One region of the Exiguobacterium sp. SL-10 genome, then DNA from elsewhere that is predicted to be linked to it. Evidence: riboswitches for the same ligand, from Rfam matches in the RefSeq annotation. Region 1 holds a riboswitch; each other region holds the start of a gene.

Region 1 (3,279 bases):
TGGTGAAGTTGATACCGTCAAAGAAGACGTGAACAAAGTCGTCGGAACGGCGCAAGAAGCGAAGGCCGATTTACAAGACATCGGTGAGAAAGTCGTCGAAGCGAAAGATACGGCGCTCGGTCAAGAAACCTCGTCAAATAATAGCGAATCATCAAATGACAATAAACCACGAGCATAAAAAAACGACCTTTCGCTGAGAAAGGTCGTTTCTACTGTCTTATGCGAAGCGTTTCGCGCCTTCTTCAAGCACTGCCGCTTTGTCCGTTTGCTCCCATGGGAGTTCAACGTCCGTACGACCGAAGTGGCCGTAAGCTGCTGTTTGCTTGTAGATTGGGCGACGAAGGTCGAGCATCTTGATGATGCCGGCCGGACGAAGGTCGAAGTTCTCGCGAACGAGTTCGACGAGCTCAGTCTCGCTCAATTTACCTGTGCCGAACGTGTCGACCGCAATCGATACCGGGTGGGCAACGCCGATCGCGTAAGCGAGTTGTACTTCTGCTTTATCAGCAAGTCCCGCTGCAACGAGGTTTTTGGCTACGTAACGAGCTGCATATGCCGCTGAACGGTCAACTTTGGTTGGATCTTTACCAGAGAACGCACCGCCGCCATGGCGAGCGTAACCACCGTACGTATCGACGATGATTTTACGTCCTGTAAGGCCTGCATCCCCTTGTGGTCCACCGATAACGAAGCGGCCAGTCGGGTTGATGAAGTATTTCGTGTCTGCGTCGATGAGTTCAGCCGGGATGACCGCATCGATGACGTGCTCTTTCAAATCAGCTTGGATTTGCTCGAGCGTGATGTCTTCGGCGTGTTGTGTCGAGATGACGATCGTGTCGATGCGAACCGGGTTGTTCGCTTCGTCGTATTCGACTGTTACTTGTGTCTTCCCATCAGGGCGAAGGTAAGCGAGCGTTCCGTTTTTACGAACTTCTGCCAAACGGCGCGACAATTTGTGAGCGAGTGAAATCGGGAGCGGCATGAGTTCAGGTGTCTCTTTTGTTGCGTAACCGAACATGAGACCTTGGTCACCAGCACCGATCGCATCGATTTCTTCTTCAGTCATGTGTCCTTCACGAGCTTCGAGCGCTTGGTCGACACCTTGGGCGATGTCTACTGATTGCTCGTCAATCGATGTGAGGACCGCACAAGTCTCTGCATCGAAACCATATTTCGCACGTGTGTAGCCGATCTCACGAACTGTTTCACGAACAACTTTCGGGATATCCACGTAAGTTGATGTTGTGATCTCACCCGCTACGAGCACGAGACCTGTTGTGACAGATGTCTCAGCCGCAACGCGGGCGTTTGGATCTTCAGCTAAAATTGCATCCAAAATCGCATCTGAGATTTGGTCACAAATTTTATCCGGATGTCCTTCCGTGACGGACTCCGAAGTGAAAAGTCGACGGTTCAAGTTTGCCATTTCGAAAAACCTCCTATAATAAGGGTGATGTGTGGACGGTACTCGTTCCCCTTACGCGTTGCTTTGGGACGGTAATGAAAAAAACCTTTCGCCATGTTCAATGGGAAAGGTTGAATCGTTCTTCCTTACCCTCTTATCGTTCGAAGCTTGCGCTTCGCTTCAGGATAGCACCTTTTCCGAATAACAATGACAAATCGGACGGTTGCTGGGCTTCGTAGGGCCTTGTTCCCTCCACCGCTCAGAATAAGAGTATCCGTTACGAAGACCATCATATAAATGACACCCCGTTCTGTCAAGCGTATCGACCGAATTCGTCAAACTTTTCATGTACGTCCATTAGTTATGTTTGTGAAATATCAAACATTTTTTTGACGGTTTTTGTTTTTGTACTATGACCTGGTACAGAATATGTTAGAATGACAATGTAAGAAAGCGCTTACTTTAAGGGGTAAAAAATGCTTGTTTTTGATTAGTATGTCACATATAATAAAAAACGTCATACTAATTAAACGCGGAAGTATGCGGATTTCATCCACATCTATTTAGGGGAAAGGTGGGATTCAGGATGGCGACAACGCTCCTGAAAATCGAAGAATTAATTAAAGGTGCCGACATGAAGCGGAACTTAACGGTTCCAGAACTGGTGGAAGAAGCCATTCGCAACGGGGAAGGCGTACTGACGAAAGACGGGGCTTTATCGGTCAGTACAGGTAAATTCACAGGACGGTCACCGAAAGACAAATTCGTCGTGCAAGATGAAGTCAGCAATCATTTAGTGGACTGGGGTCCGGTCAACCAACCGATCGCGGAAGAGAAGTTCACCGCACTACTCGATAAAGTGCTCACACATCTCGAGACGAAAGAAAAACTTTATTATCTCGAGGCGTCTGCCGGGGCAGACGAGCATTACACGCTTCCGGTCCGGGCCATCACGGAATACGCATGGCACAACTTGTTCGCGAAACAATTGTTCTTGCGCGAATGGCCGACACAAGGTGCCTTCGAGCCGTTCACGGTCATCTATGCACCGAGCTATAAGGCCGACCCGGTCGTCGACGGGACGAACTCAGAAACGTTCATTCTCGTCTCATTCGCCAAGCGGACCATTCTGATCGGGGGAACAGAATACGGCGGCGAAATTAAGAAGTCGATTTTCTCGGTCATGAACTTCCTGTTACCAGAGCAGCATGTCTTATCGATGCACTGCTCGGCGAACGTATCGGACGCCGGTGAGACGGCTCTCTTCTTCGGACTATCTGGTACCGGAAAGACGACGTTATCGGCCGATACAGAGCGACATTTGATCGGCGACGACGAACACGGCTGGTCTCCAGACGGCGTCTTCAATATCGAAGGCGGTTGCTACGCGAAGACAATCAACTTGTCGCGTGAGAACGAGCCACAAATCTATGATGCCATCCGATTCGGCTCGTTGATTGAGAACGTCGTTTTAGACGAGTCTCGCGCGCCGGACTACAAGAACATCTCGCTCACCGAAAACACACGGGCCGCCTATCCGATTCAATTCATCGATAATGCGATGCTTCCTTCACGGGCCGGGCATCCGAACACGATCGTCTTCTTGACGGCTGACGCATACGGGGTGTTGCCTCCAATCAGCAAATTGACGAAGGAGCAGGCGATGTATCACTTCTTATCGGGTTATACATCGAAGCTCGCCGGTACGGAGCGCGGTGTCACTGAACCACAAGCGACGTTCTCGACATGCTTCGGTTCACCGTTCTTGCCACTCGCGCCGGAACGATATGCCGATATGCTCGGTACGTTGATCGAGAAACATGACGTCGACGTCTATCTCGTCAATACGGGTTGGACTGGCGGAGCATACGGGG
Region 2 (3,279 bases), on a different contig from region 1:
AGAAATTCGAGCGGATCGTCACTGACACGAATCGCCAAATTCCCACTCGTTCCGGGGAACCAGTCGCGGGCGGCGAGTTCGTCTTTAATGTCGGCAAGTTCGAGCCAACGTGTCGTGATGCTCATACGGCCACCTCCTGCAGATGATGAGTGATGTCGTCAAACGTCTCGAACGGGGCGTAAGCGATCCCTTCTGCCTCACAGAGTGTGATGAGTTGGCCCCGGGCGTAGACAAAGTCGGCACGCTTCGCGACCTCGAAGTCGGTCACCGAGTCACCAATCACGATCAAGCGGTCAGCGGGATTGACGATGCGACGGGCAATCGTCGGTTTGCAGCAGCCGCAATCGTTCGTACAGTGCTCGTCGCAAGCGTGCGGCCAAGCGACGGTGACCGTCTCAGCGGAGAAGTCGGCAACGTTACAGTAAATGTGTTCTGGGTCGACGTGACCGTCTAAGATCGGATGGACGAAAAAGTCCATCCCGCCGCTGACGACGTCAAACTTCCAGCCGTGTGCTTCCACTTGTGCGAGTAAGTCCGGAAATCCTTGACGCACGGTGATACGATTCAACAAATAGTCGCGATACGTCTCGGCGTCCGTACTCGGGAGCAATGCGAACATTTGCCCGACCCCGGAGCGAATCGACATCCGCTGCTCAAGGACCGCATCTTTCAACTCGACCCAATCGGGCGGGGCGAACGCCTTCATTAAGGCAATGATATTGTCTTCCGCTGTGATCGTCCCGTCGAAGTCGCAGAGAATATGGACCGTCATCGTTGTGCCCATGCCTTCAACGCGGTATCGAGTTCGTCCGACTGTCCCTCAGTTTGACCGAGGACGTGGTCGATTGCTTGCCGGAAAGCGCGAGCCCCGGCGGCTGCACCGTCCGGGTGACCGTGAATGCCACCGCCGGCGTTGATGACGACATTCGTTCCGAAATCACGGATGATGTCTTTGACGAGTCCCGGATGAATCCCGGCTGACGGGACCGGTAAAATCGGTTTCGACCAATGCGGTTCGGCGCTCTTGTCACGAATCGCGAACGCCTCGTCACGCGGTGTCGCGAGCGAGCCGTACGGAGACGGGAAGAGCGTCAAATCGGCACCGGCGAGGCGAGGGAGTTTACCGAGCAAGAGCGAATGACGGATTGAACCGGTCAAGGCGCCGGCAAAGGCCGGATGCGCCAAAATCGGCACGCGGATGTCTGGGTCGTTCGCGAGTTCGCGCAATGTGTCGAGACCGTACGTATAGACGTTGAACAGGAGTGCTGTCGCACCCGCCTCGATGAGTCGACGCGCCTGGTCACGCAGACCGAACACCGGGCCGCTCAACGTGATGGCGTAGAGGACACGCTTCCCGGTCGTCTCGAAGTGGGCTTGAATGACGTCCGCTCCAATCCGGGCCCGTTCGAGCGACGGGGTGAGCGGGTTGTCGTATAAAATCTCGTCGTCTTTGACGATATCAATCCCACCGGCGAATTGAACGCGGAGTTGCTGCTCGAGAAACGCGAGATCTCGCCCGATGACGCCTTTGAAGATGCTCATGACGAGCGGACGATCATGGACACCGAGTAACTCGCGAATCCCGTCGACACCGAATTTAGCGCCCTTGAAATCGGGAGCGAGCGTCTCGGGCAACGTCAAGTCGATTAACCGAATCGAATCGTCGAGGGACAGTTTCCCGAACGTCGTCGTCAAGATGGATGAGAAGTCAGGGCTGACATTATGTAACGGATAGCGGATCGTGAAGCGGCTCGTTGTGTCTGTATGAGATGTCGAGACGACCTCACCACGGTACGCCTGTAACTGCTCTTGCTCTAAGTGAGGCAGCTCCGTCCATGTGCCGACGGTCAGCTCGAGGGCGATTTTGTCAGCGACGGCCGCAACCGCGTCCGTTCGTTTGATTTCATATGTAGCAGTGATACTCAAAAAAGTTCCTCCTTCCAGGCAAACAAAAAATGACCCCATGCCGAGGCAAGAGGTCATCATAAAAAATGAACTCTTATCTCTCAGCTTTCGCTGCAAGAATTAGCACCGTGCCATCTCTGGTCGGTTGCTGCGACATCATCGGGCTCGTCCCTCCGTCTGCTCTTGATAAGAATGTGATTTGAAGTTGTGAAATTTAATTGAATTTTTGCACAGAATCGCCATGTCGTCAATTCCTTTTTTTCCAAAAAAAATATTTTGGGAAGTTGTTTCCATATATGCACAAAAAAAGACGGAGTTTTGTCGGGAAAATGACGTTGACAATCGTGACGTCGAGTCCGTAATATTCATCACATAAGTTCACCGAATCGAATAAACCACTCTTATCGCGAGTTGGCAGAGGGAATTGGCCCGATGACGCCGCAGCAACCGACCACTAGGCACGGTGCTACATCCACCAGACGAATGTCTGACAGATGAGAGGAACAACCAATTTGGCTGTGCCTCTTTCTCGCGGAGAAAGGGGCTTTTTTTGTGGGCAACGTACAGGAAGGGGAAAACATCATGTCATATCAACCATTTACAGAACAGACCGTCGTCGAGCATGTGAAAACGTTGGGGTTAATCGAAGACGGAGGCATCACGCATTGCGAAGAGATCGGGGACGGCAATTTGAACCTCGTGTTCCGCATCCGACAAGGCGAAACGAGTCTCGTCGTCAAACAGGCGCTCCCGTATGCGAAAGTCGTCGGTGAAAGTTGGCCGCTCACACTTGAACGGGCGTGGATTGAGCAGTTGGCGTTGCGCGAATTCGCCAACGTCGTCCCTCGTTTCGTGCCAATCGTGCTTGGTAGTGACCGCACGCTCGCCTACACGATTTTAGAGGATCTGTCAGATTTTGATATCGTTCGGACAGGCTATTTGGAAGGGAAAACGTATCCTGAACTGGCCCGCCATGTTGGTGAATTTTTAGGCGAGACGCTGTTCGCGACGTCGGATTACGCGGCCGGACCGATCGCGAAGAAGCGGATTGAACGTGACTATTATAACCCGGAACTGTGTGACATCACCGAGAAACTCATCTTCACCGATCCGTTCAAAGACGCGGAGTCGAATAATATCGAAGCGGCACTACGAGACGACGTCGAGCGACTTTGGGAAGACCAGGCGCTCAAAGTCGAGGTGACGAAACTGAAAGTCGGCTTTGTCACAAAACATGAGGCACTCCTGCATGGAGACTTACATACGGGTAGCATCTTTGCGACCCAACAAGAGACGAAGATTATCGATCCGGAGTTCGCGTTTTACGGACCGTTCGGTTTCGATATCGGGCAAATCGTCGCTCATTTGACGCTA
Region 3 (3,279 bases), on a different contig from region 1:
CGCCTTGTCCCAATTGAACGTCGTCGTGGCGACGCTCGGCGGAATCTATCTGTTGAAAGAAGAAAAGACGACGAAAGAACGGGTGCTCGTCTTCATGGGTATCGGGCTCATCGTCGTAGCCGGGTTTATGCTCGGGATTGCGAAGAGCTGAATGAATTCGTTAAAGATGGACCAGGTCGCTTGATGCGACTTGGTTCTTTTTTAGTCGAACCGGACTACGGCCTTTTATATATAATGATTGGAAAAGTGAGAAGTAAGGGGGGAATAAAGTTGGAATAAACATACTATGAATCATAAAAGTGAATTCATTTAAGAATAGGACGTGATCAAGATGGCAAGAATACAAATCGGCGATGTGTTTAAGATTAACACACCTAACGGAGAGGCTTATCTTCAATACGTTCACGAAGATAAAACGATAGGCGAGTTAGTTAGAATATTGCCAGGGGTATATGAAAAAACTCCAAAAAACCTTAAAGAAATAGTCGCGGAGAAAGAAGCGTATCTATTGCATTGCCCACTCAAACCGGCTATAAGACACAAGATCATTGAAGCCATTTCGAACTATGACATACCTCAGGATTTTAAAATCCCTCATAAATTTAGAACAGAGATAACAGATAACGAGGGGAATCTTGTGGGGTGGCATATCGTAGATTATTCCACTTGGTATAACCATGAAGTCTATGAGTTAACAGAAGAACAAATCCAATTATCTCCCTGGGATACTTGGAGTTATCCGCTATTAGTCAAGCGAATCACAGAAGGTTGGGCGTTAGAGAACTGGAAGTAAATTAGTATACTAAAGGCTTATAAGAGAGCTAAGAATCATCTATTGTTAATGCTGGAATAAATGAAAAGACGCGACCAAATCAAGATGGCCGCATCTTTTCATTTTAAATTATATGAGTTAAACCTTTTCCGCCCACGCCACATCAATAAATTCATCGCGTCCTGAAATAGCCCGATCTTCCTTATAATGTTTCGGATTCTTCTTATGGAAGTCTTGATGGTATTCCTCGGCCGGATAAAACGTGTCGGCCGGTAAGATTTTCGTGACGATCGGCTGTTTGAAACGTCCACTCGCCGCGAGCGCGTCGCGACTCTGTTCTGCTTTCACGCGTTGTTCTTCCGTATGATAGAAGATGGCTGGCGCATACTGGCTGCCACGGTCTTGGAACTGGCCGCCGTCATCGGTCGGGTCGGTCTGAATCCAATATAGTTCGAGCAGGCGCTCGTATGCGAACAGCGTCGGGTCGAACGTGATCTCGACGACCTCATAATGACCGGTCGTCCCCGTCTTCACTTGTTCATACGTCGGGTCGTCGACGTGACCACCCGTATAGCCTGATACGATCGATTCGATACCAGGTTGTTCCTCGAACGGCGTCACCATGCACCAAAAACAACCGCCTGCGAATGTTGCTTTTTCCATTTTTACATCCCCCTCAATCAATTTCCAAAAAAAAGCGCCCATGTCATCGACATGAGCGCTTCGTCATATCGGCCAAGGCAAACGCCTTGCTGGTAGTAGCACCTTGCCGAAGCAGGTTGCTGTGAAGTCATAGAGCCAGGTCTCTCGTTCACTCAAGATATCGATATGTAGTTCGTGACAGCATCATACCATCAGATTTGAAGCGGCGTCAACGGTTTGGCTTGCGTCGAAGTTGGAACAAGGTGGCACCGAGAATCAGGATGACGAGTACGATCGAGGCGGGCGTCGAATAAGCCTCTTCCCGGGCGTACAGTTGTAAAAAGAACAAGGCGAAGACGGCGAGTAAGACGAGCATATAAGAACGGGTCATGGTTACCTCCTTTTTCTTTCAGTGTATCAACTTATACATTCATTGGCGATGAAAAACAGGAATCGGGACGTCTTTAGAGAATATCATCCATTGACCAAAGGAGGAATCATCATGACTGACACATACGATTTTATGGAACTTGATATCGAATCAGCCCATCACGGCTATAAAGAAGGGACGTTCACAGCCCGTGACGTGACTGCTTTCTATTTGACAAGGATTGCCCAGTTGAACGACAAACTGAAGGCGGTCATCCAAGTGAACCCGGACGCCTTGTTCGAGGCCGAGTCGGCTGACAGGGCGTATCGTCGCGGGCTACGCTTGCCGCTACTCGGCATTCCTGTCTTGATTAAAGACAATATCGAAACAGCCGGACTCATGAAGACGACGGCCGGGGCCGTGGCGCTCGAAAATCACTTCGCTGGAAAGGACGCGCACCTCGTCCGTCTCCTTCGTGACAACGGGGCCATCATCCTCGGAAAAGCAAACTTGTCCGAATGGGCCAACTTTTTGACAGAAGGCATGCCGAACGGGTGGAGCGGGGTTGGTGGCCAGACGCTCAATCCGTATGGTGACAAGCTCAATGTCGGAGGGTCGAGTTCAGGTTCGGCGTCAGCGGTCGCAGCGAACTTGACACTGCTCGCCGTCGGTAGCGAGACGAGCGGCTCGATCATCCATCCGAGCGTGCACAACGGTATCGTCGGCATCAAACCGACCGTCGGCCTCATCAGCCGGAGTGGAATCATCCCGATCTCGCGGTCGCAAGACACGGCGGGACCGATGGCACGCACTCTCGAAGACGCGGTACGTGCACTTGAAGCGATGGTCGGGGAAGACCCATCGGACCCGTCGACACTAAACCTCCCGGCCGGCCCGCCGTATCGGACGTGCCTCGACGTGCGCCAAGCGGTCGGGATGCGTGTCGGGATTGTCAAAGCAGACTTATCGGAAGAAGAGCAATCCTTATACGGTGAGGCGGTCGAGCTGTTGAAGCAGAGCGGCATTGAACTGGTCGAAGTCGAACTGCCCGCCCATGACACGCTCGACCAAGGCGATATTCTGTACCACGAGTTCAAACTCGGAATCGAGGCGTACCTCGCCACGACGACGCTCCTATACGAGACGTTGTCTGATTTGATTGACTGGAACAACAAGCATCCTGAGACGATCCCGCATGGACAAAAGACGTTCGAGAAAGCGGAACAACTGTCGGGACGTCTCATCGAGCCGGCTTATTTGACGCGCCGGCTCGATGACGTACGTGACGCCAAAACGGACGGACTCGACCGCCTATTGAATGAGCAGCAGTTGCACGGACTCGTCTTGCCTCACGATTTGAACTATGACATGGCTGCAAAAGCCGGGCATCCGACCATCACGATCCCGTTTCGATTGAAAGCGAGCGGGGCTCCGTTCGGCTTGTCGTTCACGGGGACGAGTTATGCCGAACGTGACTTGATCCGAATCGCCTTTG

What was found. A riboswitch is a leader RNA that binds a small molecule or an ion and turns the genes downstream of it on or off. The one in region 1 is predicted to bind S-adenosylmethionine.
Region 2: linked by a shared signal. The riboswitch ahead of EVJ33_RS07375 (2,3-diketo-5-methylthiopentyl-1-phosphate enolase) and the one ahead of metK (methionine adenosyltransferase) in region 1 are both predicted to bind S-adenosylmethionine.
Region 3: linked by a shared signal. The riboswitch ahead of msrA (peptide-methionine (S)-S-oxide reductase MsrA) and the one ahead of metK (methionine adenosyltransferase) in region 1 are both predicted to bind S-adenosylmethionine.

Annotation. Positions count from the first base shown of each region.
Region 1 is NZ_SJUP01000009.1:42,950-46,228, reverse strand. It holds gene EVJ33_RS10900 (hypothetical protein) at 1-178, shown strand, start outside; gene metK (methionine adenosyltransferase) at 218-1,426, opposite strand; SAM riboswitch class I at 1,557-1,676, opposite strand; gene pckA (phosphoenolpyruvate carboxykinase (ATP)) at 1,992-3,279, shown strand, end outside.
Region 2 is NZ_SJUP01000005.1:56,887-60,165, reverse strand. It holds gene EVJ33_RS07385 (methylthioribulose 1-phosphate dehydratase) at 1-125, opposite strand, end outside; gene EVJ33_RS07380 (2-hydroxy-3-keto-5-methylthiopentenyl-1-phosphate phosphatase) at 122-772, opposite strand; gene EVJ33_RS07375 (2,3-diketo-5-methylthiopentyl-1-phosphate enolase) at 769-1,926, opposite strand; SAM riboswitch class I at 1,997-2,098, opposite strand; SAM riboswitch class I at 2,304-2,406, shown strand; gene mtnK (S-methyl-5-thioribose kinase) at 2,488-3,279, shown strand, end outside.
Region 3 is NZ_SJUP01000003.1:169,140-172,418, reverse strand. It holds gene EVJ33_RS05500 (GRP family sugar transporter) at 1-151, shown strand, start outside; gene EVJ33_RS05495 (hypothetical protein) at 332-793, shown strand; gene msrA (peptide-methionine (S)-S-oxide reductase MsrA) at 911-1,435, opposite strand; SAM riboswitch class I at 1,499-1,599, opposite strand; gene EVJ33_RS15510 (hypothetical protein) at 1,644-1,805, opposite strand; gene EVJ33_RS05485 (amidase family protein) at 1,917-3,279, shown strand, end outside.